DNA from 2 places in the Arthrobacter sp. Hor0625 genome. Region 2 is predicted to be linked to the other one. Evidence: riboswitches for the same ligand, from Rfam matches in the RefSeq annotation. Region 2 holds a riboswitch; the other holds the start of a gene.
The links. A riboswitch is a leader RNA that binds a small molecule or an ion and turns the genes downstream of it on or off. The one in region 2 is predicted to bind cyclic di-AMP.
Positions count from the first base shown of each region.

Region 1: linked by a shared signal. The riboswitch ahead of ACTWLI_RS03730 (hypothetical protein) and the one ahead of ACTWLI_RS02905 (NlpC/P60 family protein) in region 2 are both predicted to bind cyclic di-AMP.

Region 1 is NZ_CP199586.1:842,119-849,681, reverse strand. It holds gene ACTWLI_RS03750 (nucleoside deaminase) at 1-423, opposite strand, end outside; gene ACTWLI_RS03745 (phosphatase PAP2 family protein) at 522-1,418, shown strand; gene upp (uracil phosphoribosyltransferase) at 1,431-2,066, shown strand; gene ACTWLI_RS03735 (VOC family protein) at 2,185-2,562, shown strand; gene ACTWLI_RS03730 (hypothetical protein) at 2,678-3,424, opposite strand; cyclic di-AMP (ydaO/yuaA leader) riboswitch at 3,423-3,593, opposite strand; gene ACTWLI_RS03725 (HAMP domain-containing sensor histidine kinase) at 3,757-5,325, opposite strand; gene ACTWLI_RS03720 (response regulator transcription factor) at 5,329-6,069, opposite strand; gene ACTWLI_RS03715 (winged helix-turn-helix domain-containing protein) at 6,697-7,560, shown strand.
Region 2 is NZ_CP199586.1:658,730-666,292, reverse strand. It holds gene ACTWLI_RS02910 (M23 family metallopeptidase) at 1-485, shown strand, start outside; cyclic di-AMP (ydaO/yuaA leader) riboswitch at 613-790, shown strand; gene ACTWLI_RS02905 (NlpC/P60 family protein) at 1,053-1,820, shown strand; gene ACTWLI_RS02900 (HNH endonuclease) at 2,054-2,554, shown strand; gene mobA (molybdenum cofactor guanylyltransferase) at 2,628-3,302, shown strand; gene ACTWLI_RS02890 (DUF6457 domain-containing protein) at 3,286-3,573, shown strand; gene ACTWLI_RS02885 (molybdopterin molybdotransferase MoeA) at 3,570-5,057, shown strand; gene fdhD (formate dehydrogenase accessory sulfurtransferase FdhD) at 5,142-6,011, shown strand; gene ACTWLI_RS02875 (alpha-mannosidase) at 6,140-7,563, shown strand, end outside.

The sequences.
Region 1 (7,563 bases), 180 kb from region 2:
CCAGTGGTTGAGCCGGCGCTCCCGGAGGATGTCGAACACCGAGCCGGCGGCCCCCGCCTTTTCATCCCACGCACCGAACACCACCCGCGGAATCCGGGCCAGCACCACCGCGCCGGCGCACATCGCGCAAGGTTCCAGCGTCACCACCAGGGTGCAGTCCGCCAGCCGCCACCCGTCGTCGTGCAGTCCCGCCGACGCGCGGCGCTCGCGGAGCCGGGCCGCGGCCTCCCGGATCGCCACCATCTCGGCGTGGGCCGTCGGATCGCCGAGGGCCTCCCGCTCGTTCCGCCCGGAGCCCAGCACGGACCCGTCCGGCCCGACCACGACGGCGCCGATCGGCACGTCCTCGGTGGCCAGGGCCCGGTGCGCCTCGGCGAGGGCCAGACCCATCCATTCCGCATGCCGGGGCTCGGGGGAAGTCATGGCTCAATGATAGTTTCGATCCTAAGCAAGCTGTGCACCTGAGTGGTGCACCGGGAAGTCGGGAGAGGGCATTGAGCACCAGGACTGAAAGCTGGCTGATGCGGCGCTGGGGCAAGTGGGTGGTCCCGTACGCGGCCCTGTGGGTCACCATGCTGATCGGCGGCATCGTCGTGGTCGCCCTGGCGCTGACCAGCGCCGAGGTCTACGACGACGTCGTGGATGACGCCGGCATGGCCGGCCTGGACGAACCGACGCTGGCGTTCATGCAGCAGCTGCGCAACCCGGGCCTGGATTCGTTCGTCACCGGCTTCACCAACATTGGCGGTGGCATCGGCATGCCGATCCTGGCCAGCATCCTGACCGCCTGGCTCATCTGGGCGTCCCGGACCTGGCGGCCGCTGATCCTGATCGGCGGCGCCGCCGCCGTCTCGGTCACTGCGACCTCGCTGGGCAAGAAGCTGATCGGCCGCACCCGCCCGGACCACGCCGACGCCGTACCGCCCTATGAGGATTCCCCCTCGTTCCCCAGCGGCCACACCCTGAACACGACGGTGGTGATCGGGCTGGTTGTCTACCTCGCCTGCCTGCAGGTGAAACGCACCGTCGCCCGTGTCAGTTTCATCACGGCGGGCGCGGTGTTTATCTTCCTGATGGGCATGAGCCGGGTGTTCCTGGGCCACCACTGGATGACCGACGTGATCTTCGGCTGGGCCCTGGGACTGGGCTGGGTGGGGATCGTGATCCTGGCCCACAGGCTCTTCCATGTACTGCGGCACCGGGAGCGTACCGGTCCCGCGCCGACCTTCGACAACAAGGCGCACCTGCGCGACCGGGCCCCGGCGTCGGTCGTGGAAGGAAATGGAAATGGTGACGCCCGCGCGGACGACGACGGCGGGCGGGCCCACGACGGCGGGACCGCCAGCGCTGGGGCCGACAGCGGGAGCGCCGACGCCGGAACCCCCGGGCCCGGGGGACGCTCCTCAGCGTCCGGATGATAGTTTTGACCCATGCGCACTCTCGTTGTTGACCACCCGCTGGTCGCCCATAAGCTCACCGTACTGCGGGACAAAAACACCCCGTCCCCGGTCTTCCGGCAGCTCACCGAAGAGCTGGTCACGCTGCTGGCCTACGAGGCGACCCGCGACGTCCGCACCGAGCCTGTCACCATCGAGACGCCGGTCAGCACCACCATCGGCACGGCGTTCACCAAGCCCACCCCGCTGGTTGTCCCCATCCTGCGCGCCGGGCTCGGCATGCTCGAAGGCATGACCAAGCTGGTCCCCACCGCTGAGGTCGGCTTCCTGGGCATGGCCCGGGACGAGGAAACGCTGGACATCATCACTTACGCGGAGCGCCTGCCGGAGGATCTGACGGACCGGCAGATCTTCGTCCTCGACCCGATGCTGGCCACCGGCGGCACCCTGCGTGAAGCGATCAAGTTCCTCTTCAAGCGCGGCGCCTCCGATGTCACCTGCATCTGCCTGCTGGCCGCCCCCGAGGGGTTGGCGAAGCTGGAGGAGGAACTCTCGGACGCCAACGTCACGATCGTCCTGGCCTCGATCGACGAGAAGCTCAACGAAAAGTCCTACATCGTGCCGGGCCTGGGCGACGCCGGCGACCGGCTCTACGGCATCGCAGTCTAGACGCGGCGCAAGGCCCCGGACCAGCGGTCCGGGGCCTTTCTGCTGTCCACTGCCCGCCGTTTCCGGCGTCCGGCGTCGAAGGGTTCCGGCGGAACCCGTCCGGGACTAGCCTGTGGCCATGGACTGGAAACTTGAACTCGTTTTCGTGCCCGTGTCGGATGTGGACCGGGCCAAGGACTTCTACGTTAACAAGGTGGGCTTCAACGCCGACTATGACGAACGCCCCTCCGAGGGCATCCGTTTTGTCCAGCTGACACCGCCGGGATCGGCCTGCTCGATTGCGATCGGCGAGGGGCTTACCGATGCTCCGCCCGGCACCGCGCCGAGCCTCCAGATGGTGGTCAGCGACATCCAGGCCGCGCACCGGCAACTCAAGGAAGGCGGCGTGGACGTCAGCGAAGTCGACGTTCAAGACTGGGGCGAGTTCATCTACTTCGCCGATCCGGACGGCAACAAATGGGCAGTGCAGTACATCCCCGGCCGTCCCAACGGGTAGCCGGCCGGATCCGCCCCGCCGCTGGCCGCGCGGGGCGCAAGGCAGAAAGAGGCCCCGGATCCGGCGGATCCGGGGCCTCGTTCTGCGGGCACCCTACGGGAAGGGCCCGTGGTGCTTAGTACCAGTTGTTCGCGTAGTGGAAGTTCAGGGCGTTACACGGCGAGCCGTAGCGGTCCTCGACGTACTGCAGACCCCAGTTGATCTGGGTCCGGTAGTTGGTCCGGTAGTCCGCGCCGGCGCTGGCCATTTTCTCCGCCGGCAGGGACTGCACCACGCCGTACGCGCCGCTGCTGGGGTTGGTCGCGGTGGTCTTCCAGTCCGATTCCTTGGTCCACAGCTTCATCAGGCACTGCATCTCGCTCGGCGCCCAGCCGTGGGCCGGCAACTGGGAGGCCGCGTAGGCCTGCGCCCCGGCCGGGTCGTCGACGGCGATCGGCTTGGCGGGCTTTGCCGCCGCCGGTTTGGGGGCCGCCGGGGCCTTCTTCGGCGCCGCAGCCTTGGCGGTGGGGGAGGCCGGCGCCTTGGCTGCCTTGCTGGCCTTGGCCTCCACGCTCGCCGGGGCGGGGGAGGCAGGGGTGTTGCTGCCGACCCGTTCAAAGTTCAAGGTTTGCAGGGAAGCGGCGGTGTCCCTGGCCGCTTCATCGGCGCGGGCGCTCTGGCCCGAGGCCTGGCCTGCAGCGCCGGCGCCCAGCAGGACGGCGAAAGCTGTGGCGGCTACGGCGGCGCGCTTGCCGGCCGAGCCTGCACGAAGCCGTGACAGGGCAGAAGTGCGTTGGGCCGGGACGGCGCGGTGGCGCGCGTGGTCGGTGTCGGACGTGCGTTTAGCGCCTTCCGGGCGCGCGGGTACCTTGAAATCAGTCATCTATGCCTCTCAACGCCTACGGAGTGAGCTGTCGGGTTCGGATCCGTGACCCGGCCGCACGGAATCTCAACGTGTCGGCTTAACCCCAAGGGTGCATGGCTGCAGAATGCCCGGGAACACTGGGTCCCCCGCCTCTGCCTGGTCCATGAGAATCCGGGAAGCGGCAGAGCTTGGCGTCAACCCGGATGCGCGGTCAGATCGATGACCGCTCCATAAAACCGTACCGAACTCTCCTCCGAAAGTCACATTTAGGTAACGGGCGTGGTGTGGCGTGGTGTGGCGGCTTGCCTTTGGCGCCCAAGAGGATAGCGGGTTGGTGCAAGGCCGGCCGGTCAGGAAGCGGCAGCCGCTGCCGGCAGCCTGACGGCGAACTGGGTCCGGCCCGGCCGGGAGGTCACCTCGACCGTCCCGCCGTGGGCCTGGACGATCGAGTACACGATGGATAGCCCCAGCCCGCTGGTGCCCTCGGACGCCGGTGCGGCGACCGCCGTCGTCCCTGCCGACGGCGCTGCTGACGGTCCGGCGGGCCCGCCTGCGGCCCCGGCCGCCGGATTCGTGCGGGCGGCGTCGGCCCGGGCGAAGCGCGCGAAGACCCGGCCGACGAACTCCGGGGCGATGCCGCCGCCGTTGTCCGTCACGGTGACCACGGCGCTGCCGTCGGCCGCGCGCATCACGCCGGTGACCACGGTCGTTCCCGGCCCGGTGTGCTTGCGGGCGTTGGACAGCAGATTGGCGAGCACCTGGTGCAGCTGGGTGGAGTCGCCGCGCACCAGCACGGGCTCGTCGGGAAGTTCCAACTGCCAGATCCGGTCCGGGGCCATGACCTTCTCGTCGCTCACCGTTTCGACCGCCAGCTGGGTGAGGTCGACGTTGCCGAAGGTGGGCGGCTGCCCCTCGTCCAGCCGCGCCAGCAGCAGCAGATCCTCCACCAGCGCCGTCATCCGCTCCGACTGGCTTTGCACACGGGCCAGGGACTTCTCGCCGTCGGGGGTGAAATGCTCCGTCATCCGCAGCAACTCGGTGTAGCCGCGGATCGCGGTCAGGGGCGTCCGGAGTTCGTGGGAGGCGTCCGCGACGAACTGCCGCACCTTCATCTCGCTTTCCTGCCGGGCTTGCAGGGCATTGGAGACGTTCTCCAGCATCTGGTTCAGGGCGTAGCCGACGCTGCCGACCTCCGTGCCCGGGTGGGCGGCCGACGGCGGGACGCGCACCCCCAGCGCCACCTCGCCGGCGTCCAGCGGCAGCCGTGAGACCTTGGTGGCGACCTCGGAGAGCTGCTCGAGCGGCTGCATGGTCCGGCGGATGAGGGCGGTGCCGACGAGCCCGACCAGGATCAGGCCGCCGGCGGACACGGCTCCGAGGGTGCCCACCAGGGACGCCAGGGTGCTTTGCTTCTCGGCCAGGGGCAGCCCGGTGACAATGACGTCGCCGTACGGGGCGGTCGCGGCGATAAGCCGGTAGGCGCCCGCCGAGAGGGTCCGGTCCACCGGCTCCGCGTTCGGGGCCAGCGCCAGCAGGACCGCGTTGTCGTCGGCGGAGAGGCTCCTGCGCGTGGCATCGCCGGCAAGGACACCGGCGCTCACCACGGCGCCGCCCTGCAACCGGGCATTCAGCGTGCCGATGCCCTGACCGCGTGCCTCAAGCGGGTCCGGCCGTCCGCGGGGGTCGTCGGGGTCGGATCGGCCGAACTCGCTGGAGCGGTGCGCGGCGGCTCCGAGCTGTTCGTCGAGTTGCCGGGTGAGGAAGGAATCCATGGAGATGTAGCTGAAGACGCCCACTGCGCCGCAGATGGCCACGAGCAGTCCCATGGCCACCAGGACCAGCCGGGTGCGCAGATGCCACGTGGACGGGCTGCGCCAGTCGGGCCCGGGAGCGGCCGCAACGTCGGGGAAGGAAGGCATCGGTCAGTCCGCCGGTTTCAGGACGTAGCCGGCGCCGCGCACCGTGTGGATCATCGGCGCGTGGTTGGCGTCGATCTTCTTCCGCAGATAGGAGATGTACAGTTCCACGATGTTGGCCTGGCCGCCGAAGTCGTAGTCCCAGACCCGGTCCAGGATCTGGGCCTTGCTGATGACCCGTTTCGGGTTCTCCATCAGGTAACGCAGCAGTTCGAACTGGGTGGCGGTCAGGTGCACGTCCTCGCCGGCCCGCGTCACGTCGCGGGTGTCCACGTTCAGCACGAGGTCCCCGACGACGAGCTCGGCAGTGTCCATGGCGGCCACCCCGGAGCGCTGGACCAGCCGGTGGAGCCGCAGCAGGACTTCCTCCATGCTGAACGGCTTGGTGACGTAGTCATCGCCGCCGGCTGCCAGTCCGGTGATCCGGTCCTGGACGGCGTCCTTGGCCGTGAGGAAGAGCGCGGGTACCTCGGGCGCGAACGCGCGGATCCGGGTGAGCAGCTCGACGCCGTCGAACCCGGGGAGCATCACGTCCAGGACCAGCACGTCGGGGCGGAATTCCTTGGCCAGCTTGACCGCTTCGGGGCCGTCCGCCGCCACGGCAACGGACCAGCCCGCCATGCGCAGCCCCATGCTCATCAGCTCCGAGAGACTGGGCTCGTCGTCCACCACCAGGGCCCGGATGGGGGAGCCGTCCGGATGCGTCAGTTGGGGGAGGTGGTTGGTCATGGAGTGCGAAGTGGCCATGGGACGACTCTCCGATCTGCCGGTGAGGTGCGGCTTTGGGGATCCTGTGCGGCACCTGTGACTTCCAGACTATCGAGCTGGGTGTCCGCCCGGGACCGGGGCCGCGGCGGCCGGGTCGGGTCCTCAGGGCTGCCCACTGCGTGGACGGCCGGCCCGCGCACCGGACCAAAGATGCGATTTCGTAATTTCTGCTTACGGAAAACGCAAAGCCGCCACCAGGCCGCAAGATCGAATCATCTTCGGGCACGTGGCGAAATGCAGTTCTATTCCGCGTGATCTCCCGGCCCCAGACCGGCAGCGCAGAATTGTGATCTCCACTACAAACGGCGATTTTGTCTCACCATGCGGACTTTAGCGTCCATTGTTACTTGCTAGTTCTCATTGTTACGTTGCACACTTCCAATGTGAACAAGAACTCAACAGCACCTGCAGCCGCAGCTTCCTGGATCAGCGCACCCGCTGGTACTGAGATGCCCTGTTGTCGAATGCACGCCTAACTTCTACACCCCAGAACGTTTTCTAGGCATTCGCCCCCAGCCCAGCGTCGGGCGCCCCTCCCCAGTTCTCATTGCGGGGAAAAAGCATTCGAGCCGCGATGACGGCCATTCACATTGAGGTAAGCAATCCATGTCAGTTGCATCCGGATACGTCCACATCTCCGTCCGAAACGCTAACAAGGCCGGCCAGACCGGTGTCCGCCAGGGCTTCGGCGGCAGGCCCAGCTTCGGCCCTGCCGGATCCGCCAGCTTCCCCGCTCCGGGTTACGCCGCCCAGGGGTACAACCCGAACTCGTACGGCCAGCTGCGCGCGGTACCGGCCGAGACGGCCCCGACCACGGCGCCCACCCCGGTGATTGCCCCCGGGACTTCCGGCCCCGTCCGTCCGGTCCCCAACGACAACGTTGCCCGCGGCTTTGTGCTCTACATGGGCATTGACGAGGAGACCGCGGCTGCCGCCGGCACGTCCATTGCCAAGCTGGCCCAGGAAATCCGCGCCTACGCCCAGTCGCTCGTGCCCGGCGCGGAGAGCTACGCCGCGGTGGCCGTCGCCCCGGCTTCCGCCGCCGGTTCGGCCCTCGACGTCGTCCGCTCCACGTTCGGCGACCCCACCGCCGGTGCCCGGCAGCGCGCCGAAAACGCCCGGCTGCAGCAGCCGCAGGATCCGCGCCCGTCCGGTGTGCTGATCGACCTGGCCCGCCGCGAGGTGGCGCTCGACGGCGAATCGCTGAACCTGACGTTCAAGGAGTTCGAACTCCTTAATTACCTCGTGGAAAACGGCACCCGCACCGTGGGCCGCGACGAGTTGCTCGAAGGCCTGTGGAAGAACGCCGAGGAGGTCCCCAACGAGCGCACCATCGATGTGCACATCCGCCGGCTGCGCTCCAAGCTGGGCCGCCTGGCCAACACCGTGCGCACGGTCCGCGGCCAGGGATACCGCTTCTACGAACACCCGGAAGTTGTCGTCTGGGCCGCCCCGGAATACTCCATCTAGCTT
Region 2 (7,563 bases):
GCACCGCCGTGACCACCAAGGGCGACCCGGACGGCCGGCTCAAGCAGCTGCTCAGCGCCCAGTCGGTCGGTTCCATCACGCGCGCCGCCTCCGCCGGCAGCCTGGGAGCCCCGCTTGATTCCATGGTCACCGCCTCGGCCTTCGGTTACCGGGTCAGCCCGATCACCGGCGGGGCCGGCGAGTTCCACCGCGGCCAGGACTACGCCGCCCAGTGCGGCACCGCCGTGCACGCCGCCGCGAGCGGCACCGTTACCTTTTCCGGCTGGCACCCCTACGGGGGCGGCAACCGGGTCGTGATCGACCATGGCAACGGCCTGGAGACCACGTACAACCACTTGTCGTCGTCCAGCGTCCACGTGGGCCAGCAGGTCTCACGCGGCGATGTGGTGGCGATGAGCGGAACCACCGGCGCATCCACCGGCTGCCACCTCCACTTCGAGGTGATGGTCAACGGGGAAGTCGTGGATCCGCTCGGCTGGCTCTAGCTAGCCGAGGGGCAGCTCACATTTTTTTGACACGCCCGTGATCTGAATGTGACATTGAGCCCCAACTGCTGTACCGTTTGAACCACGCCAACTTCTCCGAAGTTGGCGCTCTTGAGTGGATTGCCTAACTCTGCCACCGCTCAAGGTCCGTTCGCATCACATCGTCTGGCAGGGGCGGGGGAACCAATTTTGGTCTTCGCAAGAAGACCTAGGGGTTAAGTCGCAAAGCTTCCCAGGAAGCGGCGCGGCCGGGTGACTCCCATCCGAATCCGACAGCTCACCTCGTAGGCATTGGGAGAGGCTACTTTCGTGTCTTCACGCCACAATGCTGCGCGTTCTCGCGCTGGCGAGGCTCCAGTGAGCCCGCTTACCTCCGTGTCCCGCGTTGCCCTTGCCGGCGCCCGGTCCGGAGTTCTGAACGCAGTTCCCGCTTTTGGCGCGTCTTCGCAGTACACCCTTCGCTAAAGAAACCCGTTTCGGGGCGATCCGGCGTACCCCCAAGATGCCGGAGCGTCCTTTTGTCCCGCCTTGTTGCGCGGACACCAGGATCACGAAAGAGAGAACTAAATGACTACTCGTGCAACTACTGCACGCCACCGCGCAGAGGTCACCAAGACCAACTCGCTGGCTGTCATTGCTAAGGCCGTAGGCGAGAACGCCGGCGGTATGGGTCGCCAGGCTGCGGTTATCGCTGCCGCCTCGGGCCTGGTTCTGACCAGCGGTATCGCAGCCAACGCTGCCGAGACCAACGTTCAGCGTGAATCGGCTTCCGCCTCCGCCACGGAGGTTCAGTCCAACGCTCCGGCCACCATCTCCGCGGCCTCCAGCATCGCCATCTCCTACGAGAAGCCGGCTGTCACCACCGCGCCGGGCCCGGTCGTCGAGGCGCCCAAGCCTGTCGTCGAGGTCCAGGAGAGCAAGGCTGCCGCCACGGACACCGCTGCCGCCGGCACCGGCACCGCCGCGACCGCCTCCCTGGCCACGAAGGCACCCGCAGCCGTCAGCGGCATGGGTGCTTCGATCGCCGCCGCCGCCTACGCGCAGATCGGTGTCTCCCAGGACTGCACCATGCTCGCCACCAACGCACTGGCCGCCGTCGGCGTCAACTACCACGGCTGGCCGGCCGGCTACCTGTCCCTCGGCCGCACCGTGAGCGCCGCCGAAGCGCAGCCGGGCGACCTCGCCTACTACCAGAACGGTGGCATGGGCATGGCCCACATCGCCGTCTACGTCGGTAACGGCATGGCCGTGCACGGCGGCTGGAACGGCGGAACCACCGCGCTGTACAGCGTCAACGTCGGCTCCGGCCCGGTCTTCATCCGCGTCGGCGGCTAAGACCAAACCCGGCCCCGCCGGTAACTGTGTGAAGGACCCCTGCCTTAGCGGCAGGGGTCCTTTGCGTTTCCGGAGCAGCCCGGCAGCCGTCGCCGCGCGCTTCCGACGGAGAAAAAAATTCGGCAATCCCGGCCATCGGTGTTTACTCTTGTGGTGTCGATCCATAGCCCGACCATGCACAGGGCAGCCGGCCCTCGTGCCCCTGGCGGGTGCGGCCGTGAAGAGGTATGCGGATGCGCACTCTCGTTCTGAACGCTGGATATGAGCCGCTGGCGGTAGTCACCTTCCGCCGGGCGCTGGTGCTTGTGCTGACCGGAAAGGCCAGTGTGGTGGCCGAAGGGGATGACCCCGTGGTCGGTCCGCAGGACATCCTCGGACGCCCCTCGGTGATCCTGTTGAACCGGTACATCAGGCCCCGCTACAACACCCTGACGGCCGTCAGCCGCAGGGGCGTGCTCCGCCGCGACAACCACCACTGCGCGTACTGCGGGAAAGCCGCCCACACCATCGACCACGTACAGCCCAAATCCCGCGGCGGCGCCGACTCCTGGGAGAACCTCGTCGCTGCCTGCCTGCGCTGCAACAACGCCAAGGGCGACCACACCCCGGCCGAAATGGGCTGGAAGCTCAGCTTCGTGCCCGGGCCGCCGAAGGGCACCATCTGGCAGATCAAGGAACTCGAAAAGCCGACGCCGGCCTGGGACCCCTTCCTGCTTCCCGAGCGCGCGCACTGAGCAGCTGCTGCCTGAGCCGCCGCTGCGGCAGCCGGTGCCGCCGCGCCGGCCGGGGCCCGGCTAGGCTGGGCTGGTGGACTTCGATGCTGTGATCCTGGCCGGGGGCCGGTCCTCCCGGCTCGGCGGTGTGCCCAAAGCACAGCTGACCGTTAGCGGGGTGAGCCTGCTGGACCGCGCCCTGCAGGCTGCGGCGGGGGCACGGCGCACGGTTGTTGTTGGCCCGGATCCAGGTGGCCTACCGCCCGGGGTGCTCAGCTGCCGCGAGGACCCGCCGTTCTCCGGTCCCGCTGCCGCGCTTACCGCCGGCCTCTCCGCCCTGGCCCGGGGGAGGGGCGGCCAGCCGGCGGCGCCCCTGACCCTGGTGCTCGCCTGCGACATGCCGCGCGCCGCCGCCGCCGTGCAGTCCCTGCTCGCCGCGCTGGCCGGCCCGGAGGCGACCCGGTGTGACGGCGCGGTAGCCGTCTCCGCGGACGGCCGGATCCAGCCCCTCGCCGCGGTGTATGACACAGGCGTGCTACAACGTGCGGTGGCCGACGCGGACCGCCGCGGCACCCTCTCGGGCGGTTCGGTCTTCGGTCTGCTTGCTAGTCTGGAGCTGCGGAGCATCCCGGTCCCGCCGGGCTCCACAGACGATGTGGATACCTGGGACGATGCAGCCGCGCTGGGAGTGTCCCAGCCCGGTCCCGGTCCCCTCGGGGCGTTGCGGCCCAACCCGACTTTGGAGGCAAACGGTGAAGAGCCAGGATGAAACCCTCGAGGAGTGGTGCCGCGCGCTGCTCCAGGCCCTTGAGCTCGAAGACATCGAGATCGACATCAACGAAGTGCTGGGCCTCGCCGGGGTGGCCGCGCACTCGGTGGTCCGCCCGGCGGCGCCGCTGACCACCTTCATTGCCGGCTTCGCCGCCGGGCTCGCTGCCGGTTCCGGCCAGGCGGACGACGGCGTCGCCATGCAGGCTGCCATGGGCGTCGCCCGGAAACTCGCCAAGGAGCACGCCGCCGCCGAGGCCCCCGGGGCATGACCCCCGAGCCACCTGCCGCCACCGGCGGCGCAGCAGCCGGCGGCCCCGGACCCGGCCACATCATTCCCGGCGAACCTGCTTCCGGCGAACCCGGCTCCGGCGAACCTGACGCCGGGAACGTTGCACACCGGCACCTGGCGCACACCTGGCAGGAGGCCCGGCAGCTTGCCTACGACTGCGCCGCCCCCATCCCGTCCGCCCCGGTACCGCTGCGCCAGGCCCTGGGCCGGACGCTGGCGGAAGACCTCGCCGCCGCGCAGGACATGCCGCACTACGCGTCCTCGGCCATGGACGGCTGGGCGGTCAACGGCAGCGGCCCCTGGATCGTCACCGATCCCGGGCAGCGGCTCGCCCCGCACCAGGCGAGCCCGATCGTCACCGGCGGCCTGGTGCCGCCCGGCGCCAAGGCGGTGCTGCGCGGCGAGAGCGGGGAGATCGGCCCCGACGAGGACGGGCTGCCGGTGCTCAGGCTTGGCGCCGGTGCCCGGCCCGGTGAACCGCGCAACGGCGAACACATCCGCAAGGCGGCCGAGGAGGCGGCCGCCGGCGACGTGCTCATCCGGGCCGGGACCGTGCTCAACCCCGCGCACCTGGCGCTGGCCGCCCTCGCCGGCCACGACGCCCTCCCGGTTGTGGGCAAGGCCGTGGTCCGGCTGGTCCTCACCGGCGGAGAGGTGATCCGCAGCGGCATCCCGGTCCCGGGCGAGGTCCGCGACACGTTCGGCCCGCAGCTGGCCGCCGTCGTCGGCATGCTCGGCGGCATCTGCACGGAGGAACTCAAGATCGGCGACAGCGACGCCGACTGGCTCGCCGCCCTCGAAGACACCGCCCCGGGCACGGACGCCGCCGCTTCCGTGGACGCCGCAGCGGCAGCGCCGCCTGAAGCGGCGGAACCGCTGCCGGCCGACGTCGTGATCACCACCGGCGGTACCGGGCGTTCCGGCACCGACCACCTCCGGCGCACGGTCGCCGAGCTAGGCGGCCGGCTCCTCATTGACGGCATCGCGATGCGCCCCGGCCACCCGGCGGTGCTGGCCGAGCTGCCCGACGGGCGGTTCGTCATCGGGCTGCCGGGCAACCCGCTCGCTGCCATGATGGCGCTGTCCACGATCGGTGCGCCGCTGCTGGCGGCGCTGGGCCACCGGCCGCTGCCGCCGGTGACCGAGGTGCCGTGCGGGTCCACCCTTGATCCGGACCCCGGCCGCACCCGGCTGATGCCGTTCCGGATGCTTTACGGCATGGCGTCGCCGGCCCAGCACACCGGCCCGGGCATGATGCGCGGGCTCGCCGCGGCCGACGGCGTCCTGGTGGTCCCGCCGCACGGCGTGCAGCTGGGGGAGCCGGTGCCGGCCTTCGCCCTGCCCTGGGGCCAAGCGCTGCCCGACCCCGCAGCCGCCAAGGCTCCGGCTAAGCCCGCCGCGAAACGCCCGGCCCGCAAGCCGGCAGCCACCGGTCCGGTGGACTGGAGCGAGCTGCTTGGCTGACCGCGCACCCGGGGTGATGATGGATTCAGGGACCTGCCGCGGCAACCGGCGGGATCCGAACGCAATGCTAATGAGGAGTATCTGATGGGCCGCGTGACACAGCGCCGCAAGGTGCACAAGTTTGTTCTGGACGGCTCGCCGCAGGCCCTGGAGTTCCCGGTGCGGCACCGCGAGGACGTCCTGGCTGTGGAGGAGCCCCTGGAAATCCGGCTGGACCAGCTCTCCTTCTCCGTCACAATGCGGACCCCGGGCAGCGACTTCGACCTGGTGGCCGGGTTCCTGGTCTCCGAGGGGGTCATCTGGGAACCCGAACAGCTCGTCTCGCTCCGTTTCTGCGCCGGCGAGGACGAGGACGGGGTCCAGACCTTCAATGTCGTGGAGGCGCAGCTGCGCCCCGACGTCGTCCGTCCCGATACCGGCCGCAACGTCTTCACCTCAAGCTCCTGCGGGATCTGCGGCACCGATTCGATCGACGCCGTGCACAAGTCCTCGCACTTCAGCCCGGCGGCGGATCCGCTGAACGTGCCGGTGGAAACCCTGGCCCTGCTGCCGGACCGGCTGCGCGAGGCCCAGGCCGTCTTCGACGCCACCGGCGGGGTCCACGCGGCAGGATTGTTCCGGATCGCCGACGACGGCTCGGCCGAACTGCTCTGCCTGCGCGAAGACGTCGGCCGGCACAACGCGGTGGACAAGGTGGTGGGCTGGGCGCTGCGCGAAGGCCTGTTGCCGCTGCGCGGCACCGTGCTGCAGGTCTCCGGCCGGGCATCCTTCGAGCTGGTGCAGAAGGCCGCCCTGGCCGGGATTCCGGTGCTGGCGGCCGTCAGCGCGCCCTCCAGCCTGGCCGTCGAGCTGGCCGCCGCCAGCGGGATGACGCTGGCCGGGTTCAGCCGGGGAACCACCCTGAACGTCTATGCCGGGCACGAACGGATCTCCCTGCCCGCCGCCGTCGGCTAAGCCGCCCGGACGCGCGGCCGCCGGCGGTCGTTGGTTATTCAACGCTGCGCGGGTAGATTTTATCCAACGACTGGACACAAGGCCCGGCCCGGCTCGGCAGCACCCGCCCCAGCGCTAAGAGGATCACATTGCACGACGACCGCCGTCTCACGGAAGTCCGGCTGGACCGCTTTGTCCGCGAACGCATCATCCCCGACGTCTACCCGCGCAGCGCTCCGCTCCGGCTCAGCAGCTGGGACGCTCCTGGCGAACCCGTCCCCGCGCTCGAAGCCATGCGCCAGCAGTTCGGACCGCAGGAACAGGGTGCCCTCTGGGGGAGCCCCTGGAGTACCAAGTGGCTGCGGGTCCAGGGCGAGGTCCCCGATGCCTGGGGCGCCGGCCCCGACACCGCGGTGGAAATCCTCGTGGACCTGGGCTTCAGCGCGGACCTGCCCGGGTTCCAGTGCGAGGGGACGGCCTGGCGGGCCGACGGCACCGTGATCAAGGCGATCTCCCCGCGGAACCGGTACATTCCCTTGAAACTGCTGGGCAGCGGCATGTCGGTGGACTTCTACGTCGAGGCCGCGGCGAACCCGGACCTGTCCCAGGGCTGGACCTTCGCCGCCACCCCGTATGGCGATAAGGCAACCGCAGGCTCCGAACCGCAGTACCGGCTGGGCCCGATCGTCGTCGCCGAACTCAACCAGGCCGTCTGGGAACTGCAGCAGGACATCGCGGCGCTCAGCGGGCTGATGCACGAACTGCCCCTGGAGCTGCCCCGCCGGCACGAGATCCTCCGGGCACTGGAGCGGATGCTCGACGTCATGGACCCGGATGACGTGGCCGGCACCGCCGCCGCCGGACGGGCCGCGCTCGCCGGCGTGCTGGGCCGGCCGGCCTACGCCTCGTCCCACACACTGGTGGCCACCGGCCACGCACACATCGACTCGGCCTGGCTATGGCCGGTCCGGGAAACCATCCGGAAGTGCGCGCGGACGTTCTCGAACGTCGTGGCGCTGATGGACGAGGACCCCGGCTTTGTCTTCTCCTGCTCCTCGGCGCAGCAGCTCGCCTGGATCAAGGAGTACTACCCTGAACTCTTCGGCCGGATCCGCGAGAAGGTCAAGACCGGCCAGTTCGTCCCGGTGGGCGGCATGTGGGTCGAAGCGGACAGCAACATGCCCGGCGGCGAGGCCATGGCCCGCCAGTTCCTCGAGGGCAAGAGCTTCTTCCTGGCGGAGTTCGGCGTCGAATGCCGGGAAGCCTGGCTGCCGGACACCTTCGGGTACTCCGCGGCGATGCCGCAGATAGTCAAGGCCGCGGGCAGCCGCTGGTTCCTGACCCAGAAGATCTCCTGGAACCAGGTCAACCGGATGCCGCACCACACGTTCAACTGGGAGGGCATCGACGGGACCCGGCTGTTCACGCACTTCCCGCCGGTGGACACCTACAGCTCCGAGGTCAGCGCCCGGGAGCTCGCCCACGCGGAACGCAACTACCGGGACCACGGCCGCGGGACCATGTCACTGCTCCCGTTCGGGTACGGCGACGGCGGCGGCGGTCCCACCCGCGA